3 regions of the Bradyrhizobium sp. USDA 3311 genome follow, and region 1 is predicted to be linked to each of the others. Evidence: riboswitches for the same ligand, from Rfam matches in the RefSeq annotation. Region 1 holds a riboswitch; each other region holds the start of a gene.
What was found. Region 1 has a riboswitch for S-adenosylmethionine ahead of ACVWW6_RS17245 (metallophosphoesterase family protein). Riboswitches for the same ligand answer to the same signal wherever they lie in the genome.
Positions count from the first base shown of each region.

Region 1 (9,925 bases):
GAGCCTGATCCAGGCGCCGCTGATCCACGCCATGCTGCCGCCCGGCAAGGTCATCGGCATCTTCACCGAACGCGGCCACCACATGAACGAAGGGCACTTCCGCGGCGTCGGCTGGTCGCCGGACGACATTCTCGTTCAAATCCAGGGCATGAAGCCCGATGCGCAGTTTCCCGCAACCTACATTCTCGGCCGCGAAGAGCTGGACACTGACGTGCTGCGCGCCGAGATGATCGAGATGACGGAAGCCTTCATGGCGTCCTGCAAAAATCCCGGCGCGATCCTGTTCGAGTGCACCAACATGTGCCCATTCTCGCGGGACGTCGCCGAGGTGTCGGGTCTGCCGGTGTTCGACATCAACACCCTGATCAACTTCTTCCATCGCGCGGCCCATCCCGTGCCGTTCCTGCGCTGAACCAGCCGGGACAGGCGGCGAGGCGCGCGATGAACGCGCACGAGCCTAAAATAAGGCGGCGTTGACAGCCTGTCCGTAGATCATTGCAGCAACGAGTGAGAGCAGCAGGCCCGCTCCCGAGAAGATGACGACGACTTTCAGAGTCTCGACATCGACATTGGTTCCCGTCGCGCGGGATATTGCTCTTGCCAGTGCAGCAATCATCGCCAGCTCCGAAGCGGGCCGCGCGGAAGCGAGGCCTCACTTCATCTAGCGTTACTCGGCGCATTCGCGTGTGAAGCAGATTACAGGTGATCCCGCTGCACCCAGCCCGTTGCAATCGCGCTCGCCCAGGTGAGCATTCCCCTGGCCCGCGCCAATGCTGCCATGGCCGTGGTGTCGTAGGCCACGTAGCGGAGCGTCGCGGACCAGCCTCTGTTGGCATGCTCCAGAATTGCGTAACACGCATGAGGGGTGCCGACCTCGACCACGTAGGGAACGGGCATCTTCCCGTCGTAACCGGGCAATCCAACGCTGCCGGGATTGACGACCAGCCGGCCATCCTTCAGACGCACCACGCGCGGAATGTGCGTGTGTGCGCACAGGATGATCTCGGCGTCGATCCCCTCGGCGCCGGCCTCAATAGAATCAATCCGGCTCGGACGCGGGCAGCCGTCGCCCGCGATGTGGTCGAGCCAGAACGCAGCATCATTCCCTGGCGATCCATGGCACAGGAACGCCCGCCCCCTATACATGAGCGTGGACGGCATGCTTGCCATCCACTCGAAATGCTTGCGTTCGAGCTCTCGGAAATCGCTGCGCGCCGATGTGCCGGCCTGCCACAGCTCCACGAGAATGCGGTCCTGATCGCCCTTGATGGACGGAAAGCCTCGCTCCATCAGCAGGTCAGCCGTTCGGGCCGCTTCGAGCGGACCGCTAACATGGTCGCCCAGGTTCACGACCTCGTTGATGCCGAGCGCAGCAATGTCCGCAAGGACGGCTTCGAGCGCCGGACGATTTCCGTGCACATCCGCGATGGCAGCAAATTTCACTTGGCCTCTCCATTCGAGATGGCCGACGATTCACCCAATGCGGGACGATGCAGGATAGCGGGTCTCTTTAGCTGCATTTTTAGAAGCGCCCGCAAGCTGAGGATCAAATCGGCGCTGGACGAACGCTTACATGACCAAGGTGCTGCGATCAACCGATCTTCGCTCGCGCGGCCGGAGCCTGCGGCGCGCCGCGTTGGGCCGACAGCTCCGCCCACAGGCGGGAGCGCACGCCTTCATTGAGAGGCACAATGTGGAACGGCTGGCCGAAGATTGCGAGCGGCTCCTTGGCCGGCTCGAACCGCGGCCAGGCTTCCGCGATGTCGGGCGCGCCGGATGTGACGAAGCGCAGCACGCTTGCCTGAAACCGCGCGGCGACCTCGATATCCTCGGGCGTCATCGGCCCGCCCTTGCGCTTCAGGATCGGGCGGTCGATGAAATCCGGCGGGTGCGCCCAGAGGCAGGCATTGTCGGCACCGTGGGTCGGCCCCTGCGACAGGAACGGCTCCAGCGCCGGGCGATGGTCGAACCGGCTCAGCCACACCGCGCCGCCAGCCGCGGCATGAAGCCGCGCAAGATCTGCCATGGGGCGATGCCAGAACGCGTCGGACAGCAGCGCCTCGTACGGATCCTCGTCGACGCGCGCTGTGGCGCGGTAATACGCCAGCAGACGTTGCCAGCCGGCATCGCCGACTGCGGCGCGCACTTGTCGTTCGGTGGTGCGGATCATCGCGGCCGGCGGCGTGCTCTTCAGGAACATCACCATCTCGTCGCGGCAGGAGCCGAGCCAGAGCGGAATGTCGCGCAAGGTTCCTTCGGCGAAGACGTCCCGCGGCTCGCGCGGAATCACGATTCCGTCGAGCACCGGGCCGAACACGGTGCCTTGTTCGGTCTCGTCCGCAAGCCCGCGACTGACGCGCTCCACCGCCGCGAAGAGCTTTGGCAGTGGCAAAGAGGCAATCGCGGTTGGGTCGTACGCTAATTCGAGCTCGGCAAGCACGCGGCGTGCAACGTCGTCGGCATGATCGGCGCTCATGATGTTCCGCCCGGGCGCGCTGAGCGCGAGGGCGCGAATGAACTTGCCTCTGGCCTGCGGCAGGGTTGCGAGCGCGATCACCATCGAGGCGCCGGCCGACTGGCCGGACAGCGTGATCGCGTCAGGATCGCCGCCGAAATCCGCGATATTGGCGCGCACCCAGTCGAGGGCGGCGAGCGAATCCGAGATCGCGAGGTTGTTGGCCTCGCCGAGCCCAAGGCGATGCAATTGCAGGAATCCGAGCGGGCCGAGCCGGTAGTTGATGGTGACGATCACCGCCGGACCGTGCGCGGCGAGGAATGCGCCGTCATAGTCGGCGCCGCCGCCGGTGACGAAGGCGCCGCCATGGATGAAGACCAGCACCGGCAGCGGCCGATCGGCCTCTGCCGGCGTCCAGATGTTCAGGCTGAGACAGGCAGCCTCGTCCGCATGATCGAGATGGCCCGGCTGCGGCGCGTAAGCGCCGTAGCCCGTGCAGCGGAGCGGCTCCGTCCACGCTTTCGGCGGCATTGCCTTGGCAAAGCGCGGCGCGGTTGCGAACGGCACGCCCTTGAAGGCACGCATACCGGCCTGCGTGGTGCCGACGACGGGGCCACTCGTGGTCTGAACTGCGCTGGTCAGCATGCGTGCCTCGTCTTCACTCAAGCGCGCCGCTTGCCGAGATCGGCGATGTCGACGGTGTGGGTTTCGCGCGCCGTCGCCGCAGCGGCTGCCGAGATCACGCAGCAGCAGGCGACGAAGATCGCGACGGGGACCCAGCCGTTCGGCCCCTCCCCGACCAGGCTCGCGCTCACCAGCGGCGTGAAGCCGGCGACGAGAAAGCCGAGCTGCGTGCCGATCGCGGTGCCGGAATAGCGCACGCGCGCCTCGAACATCTCGGCGTAGAACGACGGCCAGATCGCGTTCGGCGCGGCGTAGACGATGCCGGACAGGATCATCGCGGCGGCGAAGATCGCGATCGTGTTGCCTGACGTCACCAGCATGAAGTACGGGAACAGCAGCACCGCGCAGCCGAGCACGCCGCCGATGAACACCGGCTTGCGGCCGATCTTGTCGGCGAGCAGGGCCCAGAGCGGCTGGGTGAGCAGCGCCGTGACGTTGCCGAGCACGCCGGCCCACAGCATGGTCGGGCGCGCCACGCCGAACTTGCTGGTGGCATAGCCGAGCGCGAACACGGCGGTCATCGTGCTCACGGTCGCGATCAGCGCGCAGACGATGACGCGCAGCACGTCGGGCCAGTAGTCGCGCAGTAGGGCGACGACGGGGAAGCGCGCAACCTGCGCCTTGTCCTTGATGTCTTCGAACACGGGCGTTTCCGGCATGGTCCGCCGCACCAGGTAGGCGACCAGCAGCACCAGAGCGGAAAGCAGGAACGGAACGCGCCAGCCCCAGTTCAGAAGCTGGTCCTCCGGCAGGCTCGATACCGGAATGAATACCAGCGTCGCCAGGATCGCACCGGCCTGGGTGCCGCTCAGGGTCCAGCTCGTGAAGAAGGCGCGGTTGGAGTTGGCCGAATGCTCCAGCGTCAGCGAGTTCGCCCCGCTCTGCTCGCCGGCGGCCGAGAGGCCCTGTAACAGGCGAAGCAGCGTCAGGATGACGGGCGCGGCATTGCCGATCGCGTTGGCATCCGGCAACAGGCCGATCGCAAGCGTCGAGCCACCCATCAGTACCAGTGTGAACAGCAGCACCGTCTTGCGACCAATGCGGTCGCCGAAATGGCCAAGGATGACGGCGCCGACCGGCCGCGCGATGTAGCCGATGCCGAAGCTGAGGAGCGCGAGCAGTGTCCCGGTCGAGGGATCGACATTGGCGAAGAACACTTTTGGAAAGATCAGCGCGGCCGCGGTGCCGTAGATGAAGAAGTCGTAGTATTCGAGCATGCTGCCGACGAAGCTGACCAGCGCGGCGCGCTTCGGCAGCTTGCCCGGTGTTGCCTCCGCTGCGGATGACGCGTGCAGCGATGCGGTTGACGTCAACGTCATTGCAAGTCCTCCCCATGTGTCCGGTGCGGCTCGCGTCAGGCGGTCCGCCGCGCGCGCGTTTTGTGGTTCTGGTTGCCGCAACCGTGGTTTGGAGGGATAATGTACGAACTAGTACGTTTATGCAATACGCGTTGGATCAAGGCACGGACGGGTGAAATTTGCCTTCACCTTCAAGGTGATCCGTGGAAACTGGCGGGAGAAACAGTGATGCTCGAGCGCATGCCGCCCCCATCGAAGCGCACCAACGACCCCGAGCGCACCAAGCGCGACATCCTCGAAGTGGCGATGGCCGAATTCGCCTCGGAGGGCTATTCCGGCGCCCGCGTCGATGCGATCGCGGCCCGCACGCGCACGTCGAAGCGGATGATCTACTATTATTTCGGCGGCAAGGAGCAGCTCTACCTCGCGGTGCTGGAGGAGGCCTATCGCAGCATCCGCGCGCTGGAGGATCAGCTCGACATCGAAAGCTGCGATGCGCGCGAGGGATTGCGCCGGCTGATCGAGGCGACCTTCGACCACGACGAGCGCAACCCGAACTTCATCCGCCTCGTCTCAATCGAGAACATCCATCACGGCAAGCACCTGAAGCAGAACCTGCAACTGCGCCAGCTCAACGCCAGCGTGATCGCGACGCTCGACGGCATCCTCGAGCGCGGCCGCACTGAGGGCGTCTTCCGCGACGACGTCGACGCCATCGACCTGCACCTGGCCATCAGTTCCTACTGCTTCTTCCGCGTCGCCAACCGCCACACCTTCGGCGCCCTGTTCGACCGCGACCTGAGCGAACCCAGGATGCTGGCGAGGAGTCGGACGCAGATCGTGGAGATGATTTTGGCGTGGCTGGGGGCGAAGGGGTAAAGCGGCGAGAATAGCGCCAAATATTCCGTGTCGTCCTGGCGAAGGCCAGGACCCATAACCACCGAACGCAGTTTGGCGAAAACTCGGGGTTACCAGCTCGTGCGGCAACATCTCCCTGGGATAATGGGTCCTGGCTTTCGCCAGGACGACGAACAAGAATCACCCGCTCCGCTTCCCCCGCGTGCTCGCCAGCAGCACCAGCATGAACGAGGCCGCCGTCATCAGCGTCGAGATCGCGGCGATGGTCGGGTCGATCTCGTCGCGGAGCGCGGTGAACATGCGCTTGGTCAGCGGCTGGTACTGCCCGCCGGAAATGAACAGCGCAACGATGGTCTCGTCCATCGCCGAGATGAAGGCGAAGATGCCGCCGGCCACCACGCTGGACTTGATCTGCGGCAGCGTCACCGCGAAGAAGCTGCGCAGGCGGTTCATGCCGAGGCTGCGCGCCACCATCTCCTGCGCCGGATCGAAGCTCTGCAAGCCCGCGAGCACCGAAATGATGACGTATGGCAGGCCCAGCATCACATTGGCGAGCACGAGGCCCGGCAGGGTCGCGACCAGGCCGACCTTGGCATAGACGAAGAAGATGCCGACCGCGGTGATGATGATCGGCACCACCAGCGGCAGCAGCAGCATCATGTGGATGAGGCGCATAATGCGCAGCTTGGACTGGCTGATGGCGTAGGCGGCGGCAACCCCGAGCGGCGTCGCGATCAGAACGGTCAGCAGCGCGACCGTCAGCGTCACCCGCGTCGCCTGCATCCAGGCCGGGTTTGAAAAATACTGCTGGTACCAGCGCAGCGAGAAGGACGGCGGTGGAAAGGTCAAGAAGCGCGCGCTGGAGAAGGAGATCGGCGCGATGATCAGCACCGGCAGGATCAGATAGACCAGCACCAGCGCGCTGATCACGTAGAGGGCCATCCGTGCGGGGGACAATCGCGTCATTTCTGCCCCAATATGCGATCGAGCGAAATGAAGCGGCTGACGATGAGGAAGATCAGGAGCACGCTGACGAGCAGCACCACCGCGACGGCGCTCGCAGCCCCGAACTGGTTGTAGAGCTCGACATTGCGGCTCACCAGCATCGACACCATCACGGTGCGGCCGCCGCCGAGCAACTCCGGCGTAATGTAGAAGCCGAGGCAGAGCACGAACACCATGGTGCAGCCGGCGAGCACGCCCGGCAGCGACAGCGGCAGGAAGACACGGACGAAAGTGAGCGACGGGCTCGCCCCCAGGCTGGCGCCGGCCTGCATCAGGTCGCCGGGGATCTTCTGCATGGTGGCATAGAGCGGCAGCACCATGAACGGCAGCAGGATGTGCACGGTCGCAACCACCGTGCCGAAGGTGTTGTGGACCAGCGCGAGCGGCTCGGAGATCACATCGAGATAGCGCAGGAACTGGTTGATCACGCCGGTGCGCTGGAGCAGCGCGAGCCACGCATAGGCACGCACCAGCACGCTGGTCCAGAACGGCAGCACGACCAGCGAGAGGATGAGGATGCTCCACCCTTTCGGGACAGAGTTGGCAAGATAGGCCACGGGATAGCCGAGCAGCAGCGCGATTCCCGTGACCGCGAGGCTGATCTCGAAGGTCAGCGCGAAGCTGCGCCAGTAGATGTCTTCGGTGAAGACACGGCGATAGTTCTCCAGCGTGAAGCCGTCATGGTAGACCGACTGCAAGACGAGCCAGCCGACCGGCAGCACGATCAGAGCCAGGATCACCAGCAGCGCCGGCGACACCAATGCCAGCATCAGGCCGTGCTCGCGGCGCCGATGCTTTTGGGAGGGATCTGGCACTGATATCGTCAACGCTGCCTCGCTTCGCCTGGCTCTTCGTCTACTTCTGCATGAACGAGGCCCAGCGCTTCTCCGCCGCCTCGCCGGCCGGCGAGGACCACCAGGCGTAGGACATCAGCGCCTGCTTGGCCGCGTTGGCCGGCTCGCTCGGCAATTGCGCCGCGCGCTCGGGCTTGATCACATTGGTCTCGAACGCCTTGGGATTGCCCGGACCGTAGTCGATATGCAGCGGCAGATTGGCCTGGTGCACGGGATCGACGGCCTCGTTGAGGAATTTCACCGCGGTCTCGAGATTCGGCGCGCCCTTGAGGATGCAGAGCGAGGTGCTCTGAAGGATGCCCTGGTTGTAGGTGAAGGACACCTTGGCGCCCTCCTTGGCCACCGCGCTGACGCGGCCGTTCCAGGCCATCTCCATGTCGACCTCGCCGTCGTTGAGGAGCTGCGCCGACTGCGCGCCTGACGTCCACCACACCGTGATGTGCGGCTTGATCTCCTCCAGCTTCTTGAAGGCGCGATCGACGTCGAGCGGGTAGAGCTTGTCGGGCGCGACACCGTCGGCCATCAGCGCCGCTTCGAGCGTGGCGATCGGATGGTTGCGGAGCGCGCGGCGGCCGGGGAATTTCTTGACGTCCCAGAAATCGACCCAGCTGTTCGGCGCGTCCTTCGGGAAGGTCTTCTGGCTGTAGGCCAGCACGCTGGAATAGAACTCGTAGGACACCGAATAAGGGCTGCGATAGACCTCCGGCATCGCCGCGGCGTTCGGGATCTTCGAGAAGTCGAGCTTCTCGATCAGCCCCTGCTCGCCGCCGCGCAGGCAATAGCCGGTGGGCGTGTCCACGACATCCCAGATCGGCTTGCCGCTGCCGACCTGGGTCTTGATCGCGGGCCAGGCGTCGGGAATGGAATCCTGGTTGATGGTGATGCCGAGCTTCTTGGCGGAGGGATCGAGGATCGCCACCGTCTGCGCCTGCTGATAGGCGCCGCCCTGCGAGACGAAGGTGATCTGCTCGGCCGCGCTTGCCGCCGTGCCGCCAAACGCGATCGCGCCCAACAGGGCGTAGCCCAATGCGGAATTCTGTTTCGTCGTCATCCTCGCCTCCTCCATCGCCAAAGTGATTTCACTGACCGATCGCATCGAGAAACTGGTACCAGCCGGCGACCATGCGCACGGCCGGCTCGCGCAGCGGATAGAATGGAATCGCCTTCATGCGCCGCGCGTCGAGCAGGCCGACATCCGGCGTCTCACCGCGCACGAAGGCGGCGAGATAGCGCCCCATCAGGCTCGACATCGCAACGCCGGCGCCGTTGTAGCCCATCGAGAACAGCGTGCGGTCGTCGAGCCGGCCGATATGCGGCACCGAGTCCAGCGTCATGGCGACGAGGCCCGACCATTTGTAGGCGAGCGGCACCTCAGTGAGATCGGGAAAGATGCCGACCATCGCCTTGCGCAAGGCGTCGAACGCGGTTTCGGAGTCCTGCTTGCCGAAGGCGCCGCGGCCGCCAAAAATGACGCGGTTGTCGACCATGCGGAACCAGCGCATCATGCGCTTGGTCTCGGTGTAGGTGCGCCCCGTCGGCATCAGTTTTCCGGCGAGATTGCGCGGCAGCTTGTCGGTCGCAATGATGGCGCTGCGGAACGGGATCAGCGTGCGCTGCATCTGCGCGGTGGCGCCGGTGAGGTCCGAGTAGCTGTTGGTGGCGATGATGGCCTGCTTCGCCCGCACCGCGCCCTGCGGCGTCTCCGCGACGATGCCGCCCTGCTCTCGCCTCAGCCTGAGCACCGGCGATTCCTGGAAGATCGGGACACCGCGGCGTGCCACGCCGTCGGCGAGACCGCGCAGATAGTTCAGCGGATGAATGCCGCCGGAGCCGGGATTGAGCACGCCGCCGACGAAGATGTCGGAGCCGGTCTCCTCGCGCACGCCGCGCTTGTCGAGGATGCGGACCTCCACATCGCCCATCTCGCGCGTCATCCAGTTGGCTTCGTCGATCGCAGCCCTCAAGGTCGTCTCGTTATGCGCCGCCTTGACCTGGCCGGCGCGCGTCAACGCGGCGCTGCTGATGCCGAACTCGGACACCAGCTCCTCGACGATGTCGGTGGATTCATGCGCGATCTCGTACATGCGCCGCGCCATGGCGCGGCCGTGCACGGCGTCAATCTCGCGAAACGAGAGACGGAACTTTGCGGTGATCACCCCGCCATTGCGCCCGCTCGCGCCCCAGCCGGGGCGGTTAGCCTCGAGCACGATCGGCGACAGGCCGCTCTTGGCGATGTGGTGCGCGGCGGAGAGGCCGGTATAGCCCGCACCGATGATCACCACGTCCGCCTGGCTCTCGCCCGACAGCACCGGAAACGCGCGCGCCGGTTCCGCCGTGGCTTCCCACAGCGAGTTGGCCGATGGCAGCGCGCTCCAGTCCCGTGTCATGCCCGCGCTCACCGATTTAGGCCGCCGGCCCGATCGCCGCGTCGGCAAGTGCCTTCAACGTCGGGAAATGGAAGTCCGGCTTGGTCAGCGTCTCCACCGCCGGCGTGCCGCCGAAGCCCGCGATGCCCTGGCGGCGCTCGATCCAGCACACCTTGTAGCCGAGCTTCCGAGCGATCCCGATGTCGTGGTACTGGCTCTGCGCGACGTGGAGGATGTCGGACTGCTTGTAGCCGAAGGCCGATTGGCGACCCTTGTTGTAGGCGAAGAACTCCGGGTTCGGCTTGGCGACGCCGGTGTCGTCGGCGCAGACGGTGTCGTCGAAGGGATTGCCGAGCGCGTGTGCGTAACAGGACAGCGCGACGCGATCTGCATTGGTCATCGCCA
Region 1 covers NZ_JBSSFI010000001.1:3,619,866-3,629,790, reverse strand. The annotation lists gene ACVWW6_RS17255 (aspartate/glutamate racemase family protein) at 1-412, shown strand, start outside; gene ACVWW6_RS17250 (hypothetical protein) at 458-616, opposite strand; gene ACVWW6_RS17245 (metallophosphoesterase family protein) at 697-1,443, opposite strand; SAM riboswitch at 1,490-1,568, opposite strand; gene ACVWW6_RS17240 (carboxylesterase/lipase family protein) at 1,592-3,100, opposite strand; gene ACVWW6_RS17235 (MFS transporter) at 3,118-4,458, opposite strand; gene ACVWW6_RS17230 (TetR/AcrR family transcriptional regulator) at 4,666-5,316, shown strand; gene ACVWW6_RS17225 (ABC transporter permease) at 5,476-6,261, opposite strand; gene ACVWW6_RS17220 (ABC transporter permease) at 6,258-7,070, opposite strand; gene ACVWW6_RS17215 (ABC transporter substrate-binding protein) at 7,156-8,205, opposite strand; gene ACVWW6_RS17210 (NAD(P)/FAD-dependent oxidoreductase) at 8,234-9,541, opposite strand; gene ACVWW6_RS17205 (HAD family hydrolase) at 9,558-9,925, opposite strand, start outside.

Region 2 (9,925 bases), 590 kb from region 1:
TGAGCTTGGTTCGGTTCGAAAATGTCGGATTGCGTTACGGCCTGGGGCCGGAGATCCTGCGCGACCTCAATTTCCAGATCCCGGCGCACTCCTTCCAGTTCCTCACCGGCCCGTCCGGCGCCGGCAAGACCTCGCTCTTGCGCCTGCTGTTCCTGTCGCACCGGCCGACGCGCGGCCTCGTCAACCTGTTCGGCCACGACATCTCGCAGCTCGGCAAGGACGAGATCGCCGACTTGCGCAAGCGCATCGGCATCGTACTCCAGGATTTCCGCCTGCTCGACCACATGACGACCTACGAGAACGTCGCGTTGCCGTTCCGCGTCATGGGCCGCAGCGAGTCGAGCTATCGCAAGGAGGTCATCGACCTCTTGCGCTGGGTCGGACTCGGCGAACGCATGGACGCGCTGCCGCCGATCCTGTCCGGCGGCGAGAAGCAGCGTGCGGCGATCGCGCGCGCCGTGATCTCGCGGCCGCAGCTTCTGCTCGCGGACGAGCCGACCGGCAGCGTCGATCCGACGCTCGGCCGCCGCCTGCTGCGCCTTTTCATCGAGCTCAACAAATCGGGCACCGCCGTCATCATTGCGACCCACGACATCGGCCTGATGGATCAGTACGAGGCGCGGCGGCTGGTGCTGCATCAGGGACGGCTGCACGTCTATGAGTAAGCCCGACGAGCGCGGCGTGCTGGTCGATCTCGGACAGGAGCGTCCGCAGCTTCCGGCCAAGGCGCGCAACATGTCGCCGATCGTGCCGCGCGCCTCGATCCACGGCCGCGCGCTGGTCGCCGTCGTCGCCATCATGACCTTCCTCGCTTCGATGACCACGGGCACGGTGCTGCTGGTCAGCGCCTCCGCCGCCGAATGGCAGTCGGACGTCGCGAGCGAAATCACCATCCAGGTTCGCCCGCAGTCCGGGCGCGACCTCGAGCGCGACACCGCCGCGGTGACCGAGGCGATGCGCGCGCAAGCCGGCATCGTCGAGGTCAAGCCGTTCACCAAGGACGAGAGCGGCAAGCTGCTCGAGCCCTGGCTCGGCACCGGACTGTCGATGGACGATCTGCCGGTGCCGCGCATGATCATCGCGCGCGTGCAGCCCGGCACGGCGCTCGATCTCGCCGCCTTGCGCGCCCGCGTGACGCAAGTGGCGCCAAGCGCCAGTGTCGACGATCACCGCGCCTGGATCGAGCGCATGCGCTCGATGACCAACGCAACCGTGCTCGCCGGTCTCGGCATCCTCGCGCTCGTCATCATCGCGACGATCATCTCGGTCTCGTTCGCGACCCGCGGCGCCATGGCGGCGAACCGTCCGATCGTCGAGGTCCTGCATTTCGTCGGCGCCGGCGACCGCTACATCGCCAACCGCTTCCTGCGCCATTTCCTCAGGCTGGGCCTGGAGGGTGGCGTGATCGGCGGCGGCGCCGCCATGCTGGTGTTCGGCTTCTCCGAGTCGATCGCCGGCTGGTTTTCGGGGACGCCCGTCGGCGACCAGTTCGCCGCCCTGCTGGGCACCTTCTCGCTGCGGCCCTCCGGCTATGTCGTGCTCGCGGTGCAGGCGGTGTTGATCGGCGCCATCACCGCCGTCGCCTCGCGCCAGACGCTGTTCGCGACGCTGAATGATGTGGATTGAGGTTGTGCTTCTTCCTTCCCCCTTGTGGGAGAAGGTGAATAAACCGGACTCCACTTCGCCTCAAAACGTTTTAAAATCATCCGGGAAGGGATTACCGACATCGCATGACCTCGCCGACCGACGATCGATCGCCGAAATTGCCGCGCGGCTGGCTGCGCGCAGCCGTGGTGTCGACGATCGCGTTCGCCTTCGTCGGCGCGGCGGCGGGCTTCATCGCGTTCCTGTCGCAGTTGCGCGGCGCCGAGATCGCGCCGGACCGCAAGGCGGACGGCATCGTGGTCTTGACCGGCGGCTCCTCGCGGGTGTCGGATGCGATGGAGTTGCTGGCTGCCGGCTACGGCAGGCGGCTCCTGATTTCCGGGGTGCATCCGACCTCGACCGCAAGCGACATCTCGCGGACCCTGCCGGAGAACCAGTCCTTCATGACCTGCTGCGTCGACCTCGACCGCACCGCGCTCTCGACCCGCGGCAACGCGGCGGAGGCGCGGCGCTGGGCGCAGGCGCGCCGATTCAAATCGCTGATCGTGGTGACCTCGAACTATCACATGCCGCGCGCGCTGGTGGAATTCTCGCACGCGATGCCGGAGACGATTCTGATCCCGTTCGCCGTGGTCGGCGACAAATGGCGCGAGGAGCCGTGGTGGGCCTCGGCGTCCACCTTGCGGCTGCTGCTGTCGGAATATGTCAAATATATCGCGGCCGAAGTCAGGGTGCGGCTGGAGGATTTCGGGATTGACCTTTCGCCCGAAGTATCGGAGCAGCCTCCCGGGATGCAGCCGAAGCGGCCCGCCACTGCACAGGCCAATTGATCGGCAATTGATCGGATCGTCGATGTTCTTGATTTTCCTGCGCTCGCTCGTGTTCAACGTGCTGTTCTACGCCGTGCTGGTGTGTCTCGCGATCGTGGCGCTGCCGACCTTTGCAATGCCTCCGCGCGCCATGCTGACGGTCGCGCAATGGTGGGCGAAGGCGACGCTGGTCCTGATGCGGGTGATCTGCAACATCAAGGTGGAATTCCGCGGGCAGGAGAAGATCCCGCAGGGGCCGCTGGTGATCGTGGCAAAGCATCAGTCGTTCTGGGAAACCTTCGTGCTGCCGGGATTCTTCGACCGCCCGATCTTCATCCTCAAGCGTCAGCTCATGCAGATCCCGGTGTTCGGTCAGTTCCTGGTCAAGACCGGGATGATCGCGATTGACCGCAAGGCCGGCGTGAAGGCGCTGCTGGACATGACGCGGCGGGCGCGCGACGCGGTGCGCAGCGGCCGCCAGCTCGTGATCTTTCCGGAAGGCACGCGCCGCGCGCCGGGCGCGCCCCCCGACTACAAGACCGGTTTTGCGCAGATCTATTCGTCCTGCGGCGTGCCGTGTCTGCCGATTGCGCTCAATTCCGGCCTGTTCTGGCCGCGCCGCACCTTCATGCGCTATCCCGGCACGCTGGTGGTGGAGTTTCTCGATCCGCTGCCGCCGGGCCTGCCGAAGGACGAGTATCTCTCCCGCGTGCAAACGGCGATCGAAGAGGCGACCGACCGCCTCGTCGAAGCGGGCCGCAAGGAGCAGGAGCAGCTGATCGGCTCGGCGCCGAGCTACGCGCCGACTGGCAGCTAGCGGCTTTCGCGATCTTCGCTCGGAGCCGGCGCGTGCAGGGAATGCGCCTCCCCATGCAGCATCGTCGCGAGCTGATGCAGTTGCGTGTCGCGAAAGCCTTCGGCCTCGATCGACTTCACCGTCGCCGTCACGTAGTCGCGGTTGGCCCCGGACTGGCCGTGCCCCTGGAGCACGTGGCGATGCTGATCGGCGAGCGACAGCCGGCCGGCATATTGCACATGGCCGCGGTCGACGACATAAGCGAGTGCGGAGACGCGCTGCCGCGCATCGTTCTCCAGCCACACCGAGCGCATCACCTCGCGGTAGACCGACGTCACCTGCTCGCGTTCGCGCAAATAGGCGACGACGTCGGCACGGTTCTTTTCGGCGACGCGGAACGCGATGCCGCGACAGGCGCCGCCGCGATCGAGCCCGAGCACCAGGCCCGGCTTCTCCGGCGTGCCGCGATGCACGAAGGAATAGACGCAGAGCGCACGATGCTCGCCGACCAGCCGCGCCGGGACGCGCTCCTCGAATTCGAAGCCCGGCCGCCACATCAGCGAGCCGTAGCCGAACACCCAGAGGTCGCCGTTGGCTGTGGTGACGGATGGGAGGGTGATTTCCGACATGGCGGGCACGGCTACCAGAACCGCGCCCCCAAGCGAAGCGAATTCTCCGCCTTTCGGAGCAAGCCGACCTCGCTTACATTTGACAAAATCTGAGGCCAAAGGGTCGCCGCATGTCCAATCTGACCGTTGCCGCAGGCCGCCGCCCCCGTTGGGGCCTTTTCACCGCACCCATTCTCCTCCTGATCCTCGCCGTCGCGTGGAGCTGCTTCTGGTTCTACGCCGCTTCGCAGGCCGAAATCGCCGCAGACGCCTGGCGCGCGCAGGAGGCCAAGTCCGGCCGCATCTATGATTGCGCCAAGCGCTCGATCGCGGGCTTCCCGTTCCGCTTCGAGGTCCAGTGCTCCGGCGCCAGCGTCGCCCTGGTCTCGCAGAACGCGAGCAAGACGCCGTTCACGGCGAGGCTCGACAACATCCTGGTCGTCGCCCAGGTCTACGATCCCAAGCGCGTCATCGCCGAATTCTCGGCGCCGGCGACCCTCACCGACGGCGTTACGCAAAACACCTTCGTGGTGAACTGGAGCAGGGGCCGCAGCAGCGTGGTCGGCCTGCCGGCGGTGCCGGACCGCGCCTCCATCGTGTTCGACGATCCCGTCATCAACCGGCTCGACGGCAGCGTGCAGGTGCCGCTCGCGCGCGCCAAGCAGGTCGAGCTGCACGGGCGCCTCGCGGACGGATCGCCGTCCGATCATCCCGTGATCGAGACCGTGCTCCACGTCGCGCAGGGCAGCATCCAGGGTGTTCACCCCTTGCTCGCCGAGCCGTTCGAGGCGGACACGCGCGCCAAGGTCACCGGGCTCTCCGACCTCACCCCAAAGCCATGGCCGCAACGCTTCCGCGAGATCCAGGCCGCCGGCGGCCATATCGAGATCGTGCAGTCGCGGATCCAGCAGGGCGAGATGATCGCGGTCGCGGCCGGCACGCTCGGGCTCTCGGCCAATGGCCGACTCGACGGCGAATTGCAGATGACGGTGACGGGCCTCGAGCGCGTGATCCCGGCGATGGGTATCGAGAAGATGCTGGAAGAGGGTGTGCCGCAGGCAACCCTCGACCGCGTCGCGCCCGGCGTGAAGTCGCAGGATCTCAACAATCTGTTCGGCGCGCTCGATCGCGCCGTTCCCGGCCTCGGCAAGGTCATCAAGCAGAACGCCAATGCCGGCGTCGCCGCCGGCATCAATTCGATCGGCACCGAGAGCACGCTGGAAGGCAAGAAGGCCCGCAGCTTCCCGCTGAAGTTCGTCGACGGCGCCGTACTGCTCGGCCCGGTCAAGGTCGGCCAGATTCCGCCGCTGTATTGAAACCTCTCTCGTCATTCCGGGGCGATGCGTAGCATCGAACCCGGAATCCATTTCACCGCGTGCGCTGTGGCCCAATGGATTCCGGGCTCGCCCTTCGGGCGCCCCGGAATGACAGGAGCTACGGCTTCTTCAGCGCCGCATGCGGCCGGCCGAAATCGGGCGCCGCCGAATCCTGACCGATCTCGACGATGCCGCGACGGATGGCGCGGGTGCGGGTGAAGTGGTCGAACAGCGCTTCGCCGTCGCCGCGCCGGATCGCGCGGGTGAGTTTTGCCAGATCCTCGGTGAAGGTGCCGAGCATCTCCAGCACGGCTTCCTTGTTGGCGAGGAAGACGTCGCGCCACATCGTCGGGTCGGACGCCGCGATGCGGGTGAAGTCGCGGAAGCCGCCGGCGGAGAACTTGATCACTTCCGATTCCGTCACCTGCGCCAGCTCGTCGGCGGTGCCGACGATGGTGTAGGCGATCAGATGCGGCAGATGGCTGGTGATCGCGAGCACGAGATCATGATGATCCGGCGTCATCACCTCGACCTTGGCACCCATCGCCGCCCAGAAGGCGCGCAAGCGATCGGTGGCCGACGCGTCGACGCCTTCCGGCGGGGTGAGGATGCACCAGCGGTTGATGAAGAGCTCGGCAAAGCCGGAATCCGGCCCCGAGTGCTCGGTGCCCGCCACGGGGTGCGCCGGCACGAAATGAACGGTCTTCGGCAGATGCGGCGCCATGTCCCTGACGATCGCGCCCTTCACAGAGCCGACGTCGGAGACGATCGCGCCGGGCTTCAGATGCGCGGCGATCTCCTGCGCCACCGGTCCGCAGGCGCCGACGGGAATGCAGAGGATGACGAGATCGGCATCCTTCACCGCTTCCGCATTGGTCGCCACGACCTGATCGACGATGCCGAGCTCGAGCACCCGCGCGCGCGTCTTCTCCGAGCGCGCGGTGGTGACGATCTCGCCGGCCAGGCCCTGGAGCTTCGCAGCGCGCGCGATCGAGCCGCCGATCAGGCCGAAGCCGATCAGGGCGATGCGCTGGAAGTGCGGCTGTACGCTCATTTGCCGGCCATGAAGTCGCGCAAACCGTCCACGACGAGGCGGTTGGCCTCCTCGGTGCCGATGGTCATGCGCAGGGAATGCGGCAGGCCGTAATTCTTCAATGCCCGCAGCACGAGGCCTCGCTTGGTGAGGAAGGCGTCGGCGTCGTCCGAGGTCCTGCCCCTGTCGGTCGGGAAGTGGATCAGCACGAAATTGGCGACGCTCGGCGTCACCTTCAGGCCGAGCTTGCCGATCTCCTCGGTGAGCCAGTTGCGCCAGGTCTCGGTGAACTGCTTCGACATCGCCTGATGCGCGGTGTCCTCGATCGCGGCGACCGCGGCGTACATTGCCGGCGTCGACACGTTGAACGGACCGCGGATGCGGTTGACCGCGTCGATGATGTGCTCGGGCCCGAACATCCAGCCGATGCGCAGCGCGGCGAGGCCGTGGATCTTGGAGAAGGTGTGCGTCACCACGGTGTTCTCCGTGGTGGCGACGAGCTCGATGCCCATCTCGTAATCGTTGCGCGAGACGTAGTCGCAATAGGCGGCGTCCAGCACCAGCAGCACGTGCGAGGGCAGGCCGGCGCGCAGGCGCTTGACCTCGTCGAACGGAATATAGGTGCCGGTCGGGTTGTTCGGATTGGCGAGCCACACCAGCTTCGTCTTCGGCGTCACAGCCTTGAGGATGGCGTCGACGTCGCAGGTGAGGTTCTTCTCCTGTGCGATGACGTTCCTGGCGCCGACCGCCATGGTGGCGATCGGGTAGACCAGGAAGCCGTGCGTGGTCGAGATCGCCTCGTCGCCCTGGCCGAGATAGGTGTGGGCGAGCAGGTTGAGGATCTCGTCCGAGCCGGCGCCGCAGATGATGCGGTTGGGGTCGAGGCCGAAGGTGCGGCCGATGGCTTCGCGCAGCACCCGCGAGGTGCCTTCCGGATAGTTTTCCAGATGATCAGCCACCTTCTTGAAGGCCTCGATCGCCCTGGGCGAGGGGCCGAACGGCGTCTCGTTGGCCGAGAGCTTGAACACCTTGCGGCCCGGCTCCGGCACCGGGCTCTTGCCGGGCGTGTAGGGCGCAATATCGAGAATGCCGGGGTTCGGCACGGGGCGGGACATCTTCAACTCCGGAATGGCAGGCGGCTCGTAACTTACGATTTCGACCCGGTCGGGGGCACCGTATAGCGCGTCGCGTGGCTGCCGACGAGGGCCGTGGAGCGCACCGAGGCCCCCGCCTCGATCAGGGCAGCCTTGATCTTGTCGATGCTGCTCGCGCTCGTGACCGAGACCAGCAGCGCGGCGCCATCGAAGGCGGTATCGGGCACCGCCACGATGTCGGCGAGCGGCGACAGCGCCCGCGCGATCTCGGCATTCCACCCCGAGACGCGCACGCTGAAAGTCTCCACCTCCGTCACCAGGGCACTGTCGGCGACGCGCGAGATCGCGAACACGGGCAGCGCGGCCGGATGGTCGGCACGCTCGACGAAGGGCAGCCGCGCGATGATCTTCGGTGCGCCTTCTGCTTCCAGCTCCAGCCACCACGGGGTGCGGCTGGAAGTCGCCGAGACCAGCGCCAGATCGCCCTTGGATTTCGCGACCGCCTCGACCGCGGCCTGCGCGCTGAAATGCGCGACGTAAGGCACGGTGAAGCCGAAATGGAATCGCACGGAATCGCGCATCGCGGGCTCGCTCACCGAGATGTCGGCATGCACCGCGAACGGCGCCTGCACGTAAGTGAACGTCGCGATGATGACGCGCCAGATGCTCTCGACCGTGTCGAGCGGCAGGATGCCGCGATGGCGCTCCACGATCCGCCGCATCATGTCGGCCTCGCGCGCAGGCCGGAACGCCGAGCCCACCTCCTGGGTCTGCTTCACCTGGATCAGGCGGTCGATGATGTCGCCGCGCTGCATCAGGAGGCGATGCATGCCCTCGTCGATCGCGTCGATCTCCTTGCGCAATTCCTGCAACGATGGTGGCGCGGGCGGACGTTGGGACATATCTGGCAAGTGCTGTTGAGAGGCGTTCCAATGCGGGTCCATCAGGTCGGACCCGCCGCGGTCGATGTCTTGATTAGGCAGTCGGAGCGGCGAAAGCAAAGAGAAATGCAAAGGGAAATCGGGCCTTTTCGGCTGACGCGACGGGGACGAATTTGGTCAATCAGGACCGTATCTTGACGAAAACCGTCCAAGCCGTTAAGTTTTGCCTGTTCCGTGGTCATTTGAGCCGGCCGGCTTGCAGCCACGTTAAAAAACTCGCTAAACAGGCCGGGGACGCTTCCGATCCCGGCCGAACCTATCGTTCAGGCCGGGTTTTTTATGGCCTGATGCAAGTAGCGGTCTGAAGTCCGATCGCAAACGAGGTCGATGGTCAGATGGTTGGCGTCACGTCGATATCCAGTCCCGCGATCAGTGCCGATGAGCGGTCGCATGAAGTGGATCATCCGAGTTCGCTCGTCGCGCAGTTCGGCGCTGATCAGCCGTTGCCGCTCGACTGCGGCATAGATCTCACCCCGTTCCAGATCGCCTACCAGACCTATGGCGAGCTCAACGCCGATCGCTCCAACGCGATCCTGATCTGCCATGCGCTGACCGGCGACCAGCATGTCGCCAATGTGCACCCCGTCACCGGCAAGCCCGGCTGGTGGGAAACCCTCGTCGGTGCGGGCCGTCCGCTCGATCCGAGCCAATACTTCATCATCTGCGCCAATGTGATCGGTGGCTGCATGGGCTCGACCGGGCCGGCCTCGATCAATCCCGCGACCGGCAAAGTGTGGGGCCTGGATTTCCCGGTCATCACCATCCCCGACATGGTTCGCGCGCAGGCGATGCTGATCGACCGGCTCGGCATCGACACGCTGTTCGCGGTGGTCGGCGGCTCGATGGGCGGCATGCAGGTGCTGCAATGGACGGCGGCCTACCCCGAGCGCGTGTATTCCGCGCTGGCAATTGCCTGCTCGACGCGGCACTCGGCGCAGAACATCGCCTTTCACGAGCTCGGTCGCCAGGCTGTGATGGCCGATCCCGACTGGCACAATGGCGGCTACGCCGATCGCGGCATCCATCCGCATCGCGGCCTTGCGGTCGCACGGATGGCGGCGCACATCACCTATCTCTCCGACGCGGCGCTGCATCGCAAGTTCGGCCGGCGCATGCAGGACCGCGACCTGCCGACCTTCTCGTTCGACGCCGACTTCCAGGTCGAGTCCTATCTGCGCTACCAAGGCTCGTCCTTTGTCGAGCGCTTCGACGCCAACTCCTATCTCTATCTGACGCGCGCGATGGACTATTTCGACATCGCCGGCGACCATGGCGGCGTGCTGGCGAAGGCGTTCGCGGGCATCAAGACGCGCTTCTGCGTGGTCTCCTTCACCAGCGACTGGCTGTTCCCGACCTCGGAATCGCGCGCGTTGGTGCATGCGCTGAATGCGTCGAGCGCGCGGGTATCGTTCGCCGAGATCGAGACCGATCGCGGCCATGACGCCTTCCTGCTCGACGTGCCCGAATTCTTCGACATCGCCCGCGCCTTCCTGGAATCGGCCGGCAAGGCGCGCGGACTCAACGGCAGGGGTGGCTAGGATGTCAGTGCAGGAAGTGCTGCCGCTGGGCGGCCTTAGCGCGGAACAGTCCGGTCATTTTCGCGCCGACCATCTGCTCGTCGCCGAGATGGTCAAGCCGGGCTCCAAGGTGCTCGATGTCGGCTGCGGCGACGGTGATCTGCTCCAGCTTCTGGAGACCCGCGGCATCGACGGCCGCGGCATCG
Region 2 covers NZ_JBSSFI010000001.1:3,034,583-3,044,507, forward strand. The annotation lists gene ftsE (cell division ATP-binding protein FtsE) at 6-665, shown strand; gene ACVWW6_RS14385 (cell division protein FtsX) at 658-1,626, shown strand; gene ACVWW6_RS14390 (YdcF family protein) at 1,731-2,435, shown strand; gene ACVWW6_RS14395 (lysophospholipid acyltransferase family protein) at 2,458-3,231, shown strand; gene ACVWW6_RS14400 (gamma-glutamylcyclotransferase) at 3,228-3,839, opposite strand; gene ACVWW6_RS14405 (DUF2125 domain-containing protein) at 3,950-5,134, shown strand; gene ACVWW6_RS14410 (prephenate/arogenate dehydrogenase family protein) at 5,253-6,188, opposite strand; gene hisC (histidinol-phosphate transaminase) at 6,185-7,282, opposite strand; gene ACVWW6_RS14420 (chorismate mutase) at 7,315-8,163, opposite strand; SAM riboswitch at 8,367-8,446, shown strand; gene metX (homoserine O-acetyltransferase MetX) at 8,538-9,740, shown strand; gene metW (methionine biosynthesis protein MetW) at 9,742-9,925, shown strand, end outside.
Region 2: another riboswitch for S-adenosylmethionine. It lies ahead of metX (homoserine O-acetyltransferase MetX); the one in region 1 lies ahead of ACVWW6_RS17245 (metallophosphoesterase family protein).

Region 3 (9,925 bases), 2.7 Mb from region 1:
GCAGGCCGAGCACGACCATCGAGCTCGCGGCCAGCCAGAAGAAGCTCTGCGCGGTCGCCTCATGTGTCGACAGCCACCAGCCGGTCGCCGAGATGTAGATCAGCCGCGCGGTCTGCGCCAGCACCGGGCCGATCACCTTGGCCGCGCCCTGCGAGGAGAAATACATCGTCGAGGCGAGCCCGATGAAGGCGTAGAACGGCGCCACCGTCGACAGATATTGGTGACTGGCCGCGCGGACGGTCGCGCTGTCGGTAAAGATGTTGACCCAGAGATCGGGGAAGAGCGCGACCAGGCACGCCGGCGCACCGACGGCGACGAATGCGCTCGCACCCGCGATCCAGGCAATGCGCCGGGCGCGCGCGATGCGGCCGGCGCCGACGGCCATGCCGACCATCGGCACCGAGGCGATGCCGAACGAGAACGCGATCGAGGTCAGCAGGAATTCGAGCCGCGCACCGATGCCGTAGCCGGCGAGGATCGCGGTACCGAACTTCGCCAGCATGTGGGTGAAGATCGAGATCGTCAGCACCGATTGCAGCGGCGAGAAGCAGGCGATGGCGCCGACCTTCAGGATGTCGAAGAACATGGCCCATTGGATGCGCAGGCCGCGCAGCTTCGGGACGACGCGCGCGCGGCCTGAGAACAGGTACCAGCCCATGACGCCGATGTTCATGCAATAGGCGATCAGCGCGCCGGCCGCGACGCCGCGCATGCCGAACTGCGGCACCGGTCCGAGTCCGAGACCCAGCGTGCCGCCGAGCACGATCTGCCAGGCCGCGGAGTTGAGGATCAGGAACGAGGGCAGCCTCATATTGCCGGTGCCGCGCAGCACGCCCGCCATCGTGTTGAGCAACCAGGGCAGCACGGCGCCGCCGAAAAACACCTGCGTGTAGGCGATCGCGTGCGTCAGCACATCGCCGCGGCCGCCGAGCATCTCGAGCACCTTGGGCCCGAAAATCAGCATGCCCAGCATGAAGACGAGGCCGAACGTGATGCCGATCAAGAGCGCATGCGCGGCGAGCGTGCCGGCGCGCTCGCGATCGCCGGCGCCGAGCGCGCGTGCGATGGCGGAGGCCACCGCACCGCCCATCGCTCCGCCGGACATCGTCATGGTCAGGATCACGGTCGGGAACACCAGCGCCATCGCGGCCAGCGCCTCGACGCCGAGCCGGCCGATATAGGAGGTCTCCGCGATCACCGTGCAGGTGCCGGCCGAGAGCGCGATCACGTTCGGCCAGGCAAGCCCGAGCAGCGTGCGCAGGATCGGTCCGTCCATCAGCGCGCTCCTCACCGGCCGCGGAGGCGGCGGCAGCGGGCGCTCTTGTTCATCGACCGGGATTTCGGCGATGTCGGACATGTCCTCTCCCGGGCACGAGCGCCATTTTCGGCGCGGCAATGACTAGGTGTGCCAATGAATTTCTTCGCGCAGAAGGCGCGGCGAGAGGCTTGTTAGCACGGCAATTGCCGATTCCTCCTGCGCCTGATGCAGGCGTGCCCTGCGGCAGCGCATTTCAGCCCGTGGAATTGCGGTCTCTCGTCTCCCTCTCCCCGTTCTTACGGGGAGAGGGTTGGGGTGAGGGGCCGCGTCCGCGAAAACGATGCGAGTTGGACTCGCGGAGAGTCCCCCTCACCCGGATTGCATCTTCGATGCAATCCGGCCTCTCCCCGCACGCGGGGAGAGGCGAAGTGGCCGCGCCGTTCTCGTCACCCAATCGACCAGACCAGCGGCGGACGGCCGCCTGCGGCCGGGCGCATGCGGATGCCGATATGCCGGCCGCAGCCGGCAGCCAATCCCTCGAACAATCCCTCCAGCACCTTGGCGCAGGCGCGGTGACAATCAGCGACGTCGTCCATCAGCTTCCAGCTCTGCTGGCGGATTTCGAAGGTGCCTTCGGACTGCGTCATCTCAGCATTGTCGTCCTGGGCAGCGAACAGCGCGTTCAGGAACGATGCGAATTCCCTCGCGCCGCCGCGGCTCGTCGCGAGTGCGGCCGCGGCCTCGTCGAAATACTGCATCCCGATCAGCTTGCCGGTGAGATGCAGCAGATAACCGGCGTCCTCCGGGCCGAACAGCTGCACCATCACGGGCGCGGCGGTGCGGACATATTCCATCGCATAGTTGCGATAGGCTTTTTCAAGCCGCGGTTTCGGCCAGCTCGCGACCGGCAGCGCCGGCGCGGTCTTCGCATCGAACGGCGGCGCTTCCAGATGCCGCGCGAACACCAGGCGCTGGTCGAGTTCGAGCGGATGGTCGTATTGATGATAATAGCCTTCGAGCCCGTCCTGGCCGTCGACGCTCTGCTTGGTGCAGACGAAGCCGAGGCGAAGATCTCCGAGCGCAACCCCGTTATTGGCGTGCCAGCCGCGCAGCATCGCGCGTGAGACTTCGCCCGGCACGCCGCAGATCGCGGTGCCCTTCCAGATCCAGCGCGGCGGCGGATAGCGGATCCAGGCCTTGACGTCGCTCTCATACATGTATTCGACATGCACGCCGCCGATCCAGTTGGAGAGGTAGTGATATTGCGCAGCCGCGACCGCCGGCGGCAGATGGCTGAGCCCGAGCTTTTCCAGCCCCGGCAGGAAGCGCTCCTGCTGCTGACGGCGGAACACGCGGAAGACGAACTCCGCGGCATCCGCGGTGCCGCGCCGCGTGACGACGGTGAGGATAAGGCCGGTGAAATAGGCGTGATAGAGATCGGCGACCGCGCGCCAGCGCTTCCATTGGGCTTCCTGCGCGGAGTCAGCTGCGGCGGTCATGTTCGCTCCCGGCTTGTTGTTTTACGGGAGTGTGTCATCGCGGCTGGGGCGGCGCAACCAGCCACAGACTCGGTGTCATCGCCCGGCGAAGACCGGGCGATCCAGTATTCCAGAGACAGTTATGATTGAATCGAGACGCCGCGGCGTACTGGATGCCCCGGTCGAGCCGGGGCATGACAGTTGGAGATGTCGCTACACCCGAAAATGTTTCGAGAGCTTCAAGCCCTGCGCCTGGTAGTTCGAGCCGATGCGCTGGCCGTACATCGCGTCGGGGCGGGCGAGCATCTTCTCGTAGACGAGGCGGCCGACGATCTGGCCGTGCTCGAGGATGAACGGCACCTCGCGCGAGCGCACCTCCAGCACGGCGCGCGATCCCAACCCGCCGGCACCGGCATAGCCGAAGCCGGGATCGAAGAAGCCGGCATAGTGCACGCGGAATTCGCCGACCAGCGGATCAAAGGGCACCATCTCGGCTGCAAAGTCGGGTGGCACCTGCACGGCCTCTTTCGAGGCGAGGATGTAGAACTCGCCGGGATCGAGGATCAGGCTGCCGTCGGGCCGGGCCGAGATCGGCTCCCAGAAGTCCTCGACGGAATAGCCGGAGCGGCGATCGACATCGACGACGCCGGTGTGGCGCTTGGCACGGTAGCCGACGAAGCCGCTCGCCTTCTCGCCGGAGAGATCGACGGAGACGGCGACGCCGCCGGCCAGATCGGCATCGTCGATGTCGACGAGGCGCTCGGACGCATGCAGCGCATCGAGCTCGTCGGCATTGAGGATGGCGTCACCGGTGCGGAAGCGCACCTGCGACAGGCGCGAGCCCTCGCGCACCAGCACCGGAAATGTCTTCGGGCTGATCTCGGCATAGAGCGGGCCGTGATAGCCGGCGCCGATCATGTCAAAGCGGCGGGTGCCGTCGGCGATCACGCGGGTGAAGACGTCGAGGCGGCCGGTGGAGCTCTTGGGGTTCGCAGCCGCGACGATCTCCGGCGGCAGCGCGAGGCTTTCCAGCAGCGGCACGATGTAGACGCAGTTGGTTTCCAGCACCGCGCCGTCGGCAAGGCTGAACTCGTGCAGCTTCAATTCGTCGATGCGCTCGGCCACCGTGGCGCCGGGACCAGGCAGGAAGCTGGCGCGGACGCGATAGGCGATGTCACCGAGGCGCAAATCGAGGCTCGCCGGCTGGATCTGGCTTTCGACGAAATCGTATGCGGGCAGGATGAGGCCCGCCTCCGCCATCGCCGCGATCATGCGGTCGGGCAGGATACCATTGGCGTCGGCGGCGATCGTGAAGCTCAACCGGGGGTCCTCGTCAGGGGTCAAACGCATCCGGACGTGCGGGAAATACTAGCCTTTTACGGCTATCCGATGGACGCCTTGACGGAAAGGCCATTGCGGAATATGAGCATCACTTATCCCGTGGTGATTTGAGCCGGCCGGCTTGCAGCCACGTTAAATAAGTCGCTAAACAGGCCGGGGACCTCTGTGATCCCGGCCCGTGGATATATCCAGGCCGGTTGTTTTGTGACCGTTTTCGACGAGACGGTCATGTCGGAGGTACCTATGTCGAAGTCGCCTGCCACTTACCGTCCCGAAACCCGCTTGGTCCATTCCGGCACCCTGCGCTCGCAATTCGGCGAGACGTCGGAGGCGCTGTTCCTGACCCAGGGCTACGTCTACAACAGCGCCGAGGAGTGCGAGGCGCGGTTCAAGGGCGAGGATCCCGGCTTCATCTATTCGCGTTATTCGAACCCGACCATCTCGATGTTCGAGCGCCGCATGATCGAGCTCGAAGGCGCCGAAGCGGCGCGTTCGGCGGCGACCGGCATGGCCGCGGTGACGACGGCGATCCTGGCGCCGCTGAAGGCCGGCGACCACGTGGTCGCCTCCCGCGCGCTGTTCGGCTCGTGCCTCTACGTCATTCAGGATCTGTTGCCGCGCTACGGCATCGAAACCACGCTGGTCGACGGCCTCGATCTCGACCAGTGGCAGCGGGCCTTGCGGCCGAACACCAAGACGTTCTTCCTGGAGAGCCCGACCAACCCGACGCTCGACGTGCTCGACATCCCCGGCATCGCCGAGATCGCGCACAAGGGCGGCGCGCGGCTCGTCGTCGACAACGTGTTCGCGACGCCGATCTGGCAGAGCCCGCTCGCGCTCGGCGCCGACGTCGTGGTCTATTCCGCGACCAAGCACATCGACGGCCAGGGCCGCTGCCTCGGCGGCATCATCCTGTCCTCGGAAGCCTTCATCGCCGAGCACCTCCACAATTTCATGCGCCAGACCGGGCCGTCGATCTCGCCGTTCAACGCCTGGGTCTTGCTCAAGGGCCTGGAGACGCTGGCCGTGCGCGTGCGCGCGCAGACCGACACCGCGGCACGCGTTGCGGAAGTGCTGGCCGGCCATCCGAAGATCTCGCGATTGATCTATCCCGGCCGCGCCGATCATCCGCAGGCAGCGCTCGTGAAGAAGCAGATGCGCGGCGGCTCGACGCTGGTCGGCTTCGAGGTCAAGGGCGGCAAGGCGGCCGCGTTCCGCGTGCTCAACGAGCTCAAGCTTGCGAAGATCTCGAACAATCTCGGCGACGCCAAGAGCCTCGTCACCCATCCGGCAACCACGACGCATCAGCGCCTGAAGCCGGAAGACCGCGCCGCGCTCGGCATCAGCGAGGGCTTCATCCGCTTCTCCGCGGGGCTGGAGCATGCGGACGATCTGATCGAGGACCTGACGGCGGCGCTGGAGAAGGCGTGAGGCGATCGAGCTCTCGTAGGGTGGGCAAAGCGAAGCGTGCCCACCATTCACCACCGAGCTGGCGATAGATGGTGGGCACGGCGCGCGAAGAGCGCGCCTTTGCCCACTCTACGGCTACGCAGCCGAACTACATCGGCCGGTACGCCCGCACGTCCCCGGGCACGTTGACCCCGAGCTTGATCTGGCCGACGGAGCGGATGATGTCGTCGCCGAGGAGCTGGGCGAAGCAGGCATAGCCCCAATCGTTCATATGCAGGCCGTCGGCGATCACGAAGCTCTCGACCGGGATCGATTGATTCTCGTGCCAGTCGCGCATCACCTCGAAGCGCGGGAAGATGCCGACGTGACGGAGTTCGGCGACCTTGCCGAGCAGCTTCACCATCTTGCCGGCACTCTCCTTGCGCTGGTTGACGGCCGGCGAATATTGCGGATCGACCAGCACGATATCGGCGCCGCCGGCGGCCTGGATGCGGGCGATGCCGTCCTCGACCATCTTGGCGGTGTCGCCGGGATCGAGATTGCGCAGCACGGCGTTGGTGCCGACCTGCCAGATCACCATGTCCGGATGCACGTCGATCACCTCCTTCTGGAGGCGCTTCATCATCTCGGGCGCGTCCTCGCCGCCGACGCCGGCATTGATGACGGTGATGTCCGCGGTCGGATATTGCCGGCGCAGCTGCGCCGCAAGACGGTTCGGATAGTTGAAATCGGGTGAGCTTGCGCCGTAGCCGGCGGTCGACGACGAGCCGAACGCGACGATCACGACAGGCTTGCCGGCGACGAGCTTGCCCGCGACATGCGGCAGCGAGCCCATCGCCTTCGCGCCGCCCTTCGGCGGCAGGCAGGGGACGCGGTTGAAGACGTCACCGGCGGATTTCGCGACCTGCTTCACCTTGTCGATGGCGCGCGCGGTGATGCCGCGCTGTTCGGGAGACGTCGCGGCGACGGTGGTCTGGGAGGGCGATGCCGGAGCGGGATTAGCGGCCTGCGCGGGCGCGGGCGTTGCCTGCGCAGCCTGCGCCTGCGCGCGCGACTGCGAAACAGGAGTCAGCAACAGCAGCGCCGCCGCCACGGGTGCAGCCAGCCATGACGTCAGGCAAAAAGGGCGGATAGAACTCATTAACACTAGACCTCAATTTTGCTGCTGGGCCGGCCCCAGATGGGCTGCGTCGATCACGAACTGTGCCAACGCCCGGCCAAGGCAATCGTGGACCTGTTTCGCGAGCTCAGGCCCGCGGGACGGGCTGAACAGGTCGAACTGACCCTGATCATTCCACTGCCGCATGATCGCGAAACGGTCGAACAGCGGGATGTCGTGCTCCTGTGCCACCACCCGCATATTGTCGAGATAGGGCGGCACCGAGATCATGGTTTCGGTACGCGGGCTGTACTGCAAGTTCATCAACACGACGTCAGCCCCTGCATTTTGCAATGCGGAAACCCCTCCGGTCACCGCACCGCGAAAATCGTCGGGATCGATTGCTCGGATAGCATCCACGGTCCCGGTCTGCCAGATGACCAAAGTAGGCCTTTTTGCTTCCATCAGCTTAACGAAGCTGGCGGCCGCCTCCTCTGCCGTCTTCTTGCTCTGTATTTCTACGGAGACGTGCACAACTTCCGATGGCGACAGCTTGTCCTTCAAAATGGCCTGCATGCGTGCCGGATAGGAAGCGTCCTCGGAGGCCGGAATCGTGGTCGAACGGCTGCCGATGACCAGGATTTCGAGCGGTTTGCCGGCCTTGATGGCGTCGGCGACCTTGGGAAGCTGGCTTTCGCTGGTGAGCAGATAGGACGGCAATTCGCAGGCTGCGGGCGCGGCCGGAGCGGGCGGCGCAGCATCCTCCGCGCGCGCCGACGGCGCGGCGAGGCCACCGCATAGCAGGATCAGGCTCAGGAGAACCTTCGCCTTCATCAGCCCCCTCCCGCCAGATCGGCGTTGCCGACGGCGTTCTTGGTTTTCGCACCGCTCTTGTCAGCTACGCGCTTGTACCACGAAATCACCCAGGCCACGCCCCACATGATCAGGATTCCGGAGAGACTAATCACCGCATGCATGACGGCGCCGCCGGAGACCTCGGCCAGGATGAAATGACCGGCGAAGGCCAGGAAGACGCCGAGGCAGAAGATCTCCAGGGAATGCGAGCCGCACAGGATCAGCGGCCGCAGCCAGGGCGATTTCAGGCCCGGCCAGTCGCGCGGCAGGAAGCGCACGGTGAGCGCTGCCAGTGCCAGGAAATGCGTGAAGCGCAGCACGTCGAGGTCGGTCTTGTCGATCGGATACATCCACTGCTCGAGCCGCTTCGGCATCAGATGCGAGAGCTGCGGCACATACCAGGTCAGCGTCACGTAGAACGCCGCGACGATATAGGCGATCGCGATCCACATCGTCACCGGTGAAGCCAGAATACGCGACATGCGCCGCGCACCTCCAAGCGCACACCATGCACCGAAGACGAACAGCAATTGCCAGGCCAGCGGATTGAACGCCCAGAAGCCGTTCGGATAGGCGGAGAAGTAGAGGTCGTATTCCCAGGTGACCGCGTAGAGCACGACCGAGAGGCCGAGCGTGACATCGGGCTTCCACTTCATCGACCACAGGATCAAAGGCAGCGCCAGCATCAGCACGATGTAGAGCGGCAGCACGTCCATGTTGACGGGACGGAAGCGCAACAGCAGCGCCTGCACGATGGTGACGTCGGGCTGCTTGAGAAAGTCCATGATGCCCATCTCTTCAGTGTAGAGCGGGTTCTCGAAGCTGGTCGCGACGTAGGAGATCTCGGCGAGGAAGATCGTGAACAGGAAGACGTGGGCGACATAGATCTGCCAGACCCGGCGCATGATGCGCGCGGTGGCGATGACGACGCCGCTCTCCAGCATCGCGCGGCCGTAGACGAAGGCGGCGGTGTAGCCGGAGATGAAGATGAAGATCTCGGTGGCGTCGCTGAAGCCGTAATTGCGGATCGTGAACCAGGTCAAAAGACTCGACGGCAGATGGTCGATGAAGATCAGCCACAGCGCGAGGCCGCGGAACAGGTCGAGCCGGAGCTCGCGCTCGCCGATGGCGGGCAGCGAGATGGCCGGCGCGGCCGCACGCGGCTTTGCATCCGCAGGCTTGGCCCCCGCGATCGTCGATCCCGTCACTTGGTCCGCAATGGTCATCGGGGCCTGGAAACCCTCACACAAATCGCGACGTTATAAGGATTGTACCGGTCCGGCCGTCGTCTCGCAAAGCGGCCGGATCACATAAGGGTGTCTTTCTTTGGGGTGTCTTTCTTTGGGGTGTCTTTCTCCGCGAATTCTGGCGGGACGATGTCGCGAAAGCCGCTTGCGGCGTTTGGTTCCCGGCCGGGTTTTCGTTATGATGGCAGCCATGTACCGCGCCGTGACCCGCCAGATCGAAGTGACCGTCGAGCCGAACTTTGTTCCGGAACAGTCGTCGGCCGACCGCTCCCGCTACTTCTGGTCCTACACCATCGTCATCACCAATTCGGGCGAGGAGACCGTGCAGCTCAAGACGCGGCACTGGATCATCACCGACGCCACCGGCCGCCAGCAGGAGGTGAAGGGCGAGGGCGTGGTCGGCGAGCAGCCGACCCTGGCCCCCGGCGAGCGCTTCGAATACACCTCCGGCGTGCCGCTCTCGACCGCCTCCGGCTTCATGACCGGCCGCTACCAGATGGTCAGCGAAAGCGGCGAACGCTTCGAGATCGACGTGCCGACGTTTTCGCTGGATAGCCCGGACAACAAGCGGGTGTTGAACTAGGGGCGGGGCCGTGGGGTGGGCAAAGCGAAGCGGGCCCACCATTTCGGTGGTGACGCAGAAAGATGGTGGGCACGCTTACGCTTTGCCCACCCTACGATGTCCGAGCACTTGGCAGGCTGCTTCCCCGTCGTCATTGTGAGCGCAGCGAAGCAATCCAGACGGCCACTGCGGAAAGACTCTGGATTGCTTCGCTGCGCTGGCAATGACGGAGGATAGAGTTACGCGTCCTCCACGCCCGCCTCATCGGGCGTGAAATCGTACACCGACGAGCAGAACTCGCAGGTGACAACGACCTTGTCGTCCTTGACCATCGCGGCGCGATCGTCCGGCGAGAAGCTCTTCAGCATCGCGGCGACCGCATCGCGCGAGCAGGAGCATTGCGCCTTCAGGACCAGCGGCTTGAATACGCGCACGCCACGCTCGTGGAAGAGGCGGTAGAGCAGCCGCTCGCCGGACAGTTCCGGATCGATCAGCTCGACGTCCTCGACGGTCTCGACCAGCGAGCGCGCCTCGACCCAGGCGTCATCTTCGGCGACGGCGTGCACTTCGGCGCCCTCGGGCGCATCGCCGGGATGCAAGTCCGCCTGCCGCGCGCGCTCCGGCGCCTTCGGCAAAAACTGCATCAACATGCCGCCGGCGCGCCAGCGATGCCTG
Region 3 covers NZ_JBSSFI010000001.1:957,457-967,381, forward strand. The annotation lists gene ACVWW6_RS04685 (MATE family efflux transporter) at 1-1,357, opposite strand, end outside; gene ACVWW6_RS04690 (hypothetical protein) at 1,705-2,757, opposite strand; gene ACVWW6_RS04695 (2'-deoxycytidine 5'-triphosphate deaminase) at 2,950-4,086, opposite strand; SAM riboswitch at 4,167-4,246, shown strand; gene ACVWW6_RS04700 (O-succinylhomoserine sulfhydrylase) at 4,321-5,508, shown strand; gene ACVWW6_RS04705 (SGNH/GDSL hydrolase family protein) at 5,636-6,628, opposite strand; gene ACVWW6_RS04710 (SGNH/GDSL hydrolase family protein) at 6,641-7,420, opposite strand; gene ACVWW6_RS04715 (OpgC domain-containing protein) at 7,420-8,667, opposite strand; gene apaG (Co2+/Mg2+ efflux protein ApaG) at 8,879-9,271, shown strand; gene ACVWW6_RS04725 (Hsp33 family molecular chaperone) at 9,490-9,925, opposite strand, start outside.
Region 3: another riboswitch for S-adenosylmethionine. It lies ahead of ACVWW6_RS04700 (O-succinylhomoserine sulfhydrylase); the one in region 1 lies ahead of ACVWW6_RS17245 (metallophosphoesterase family protein).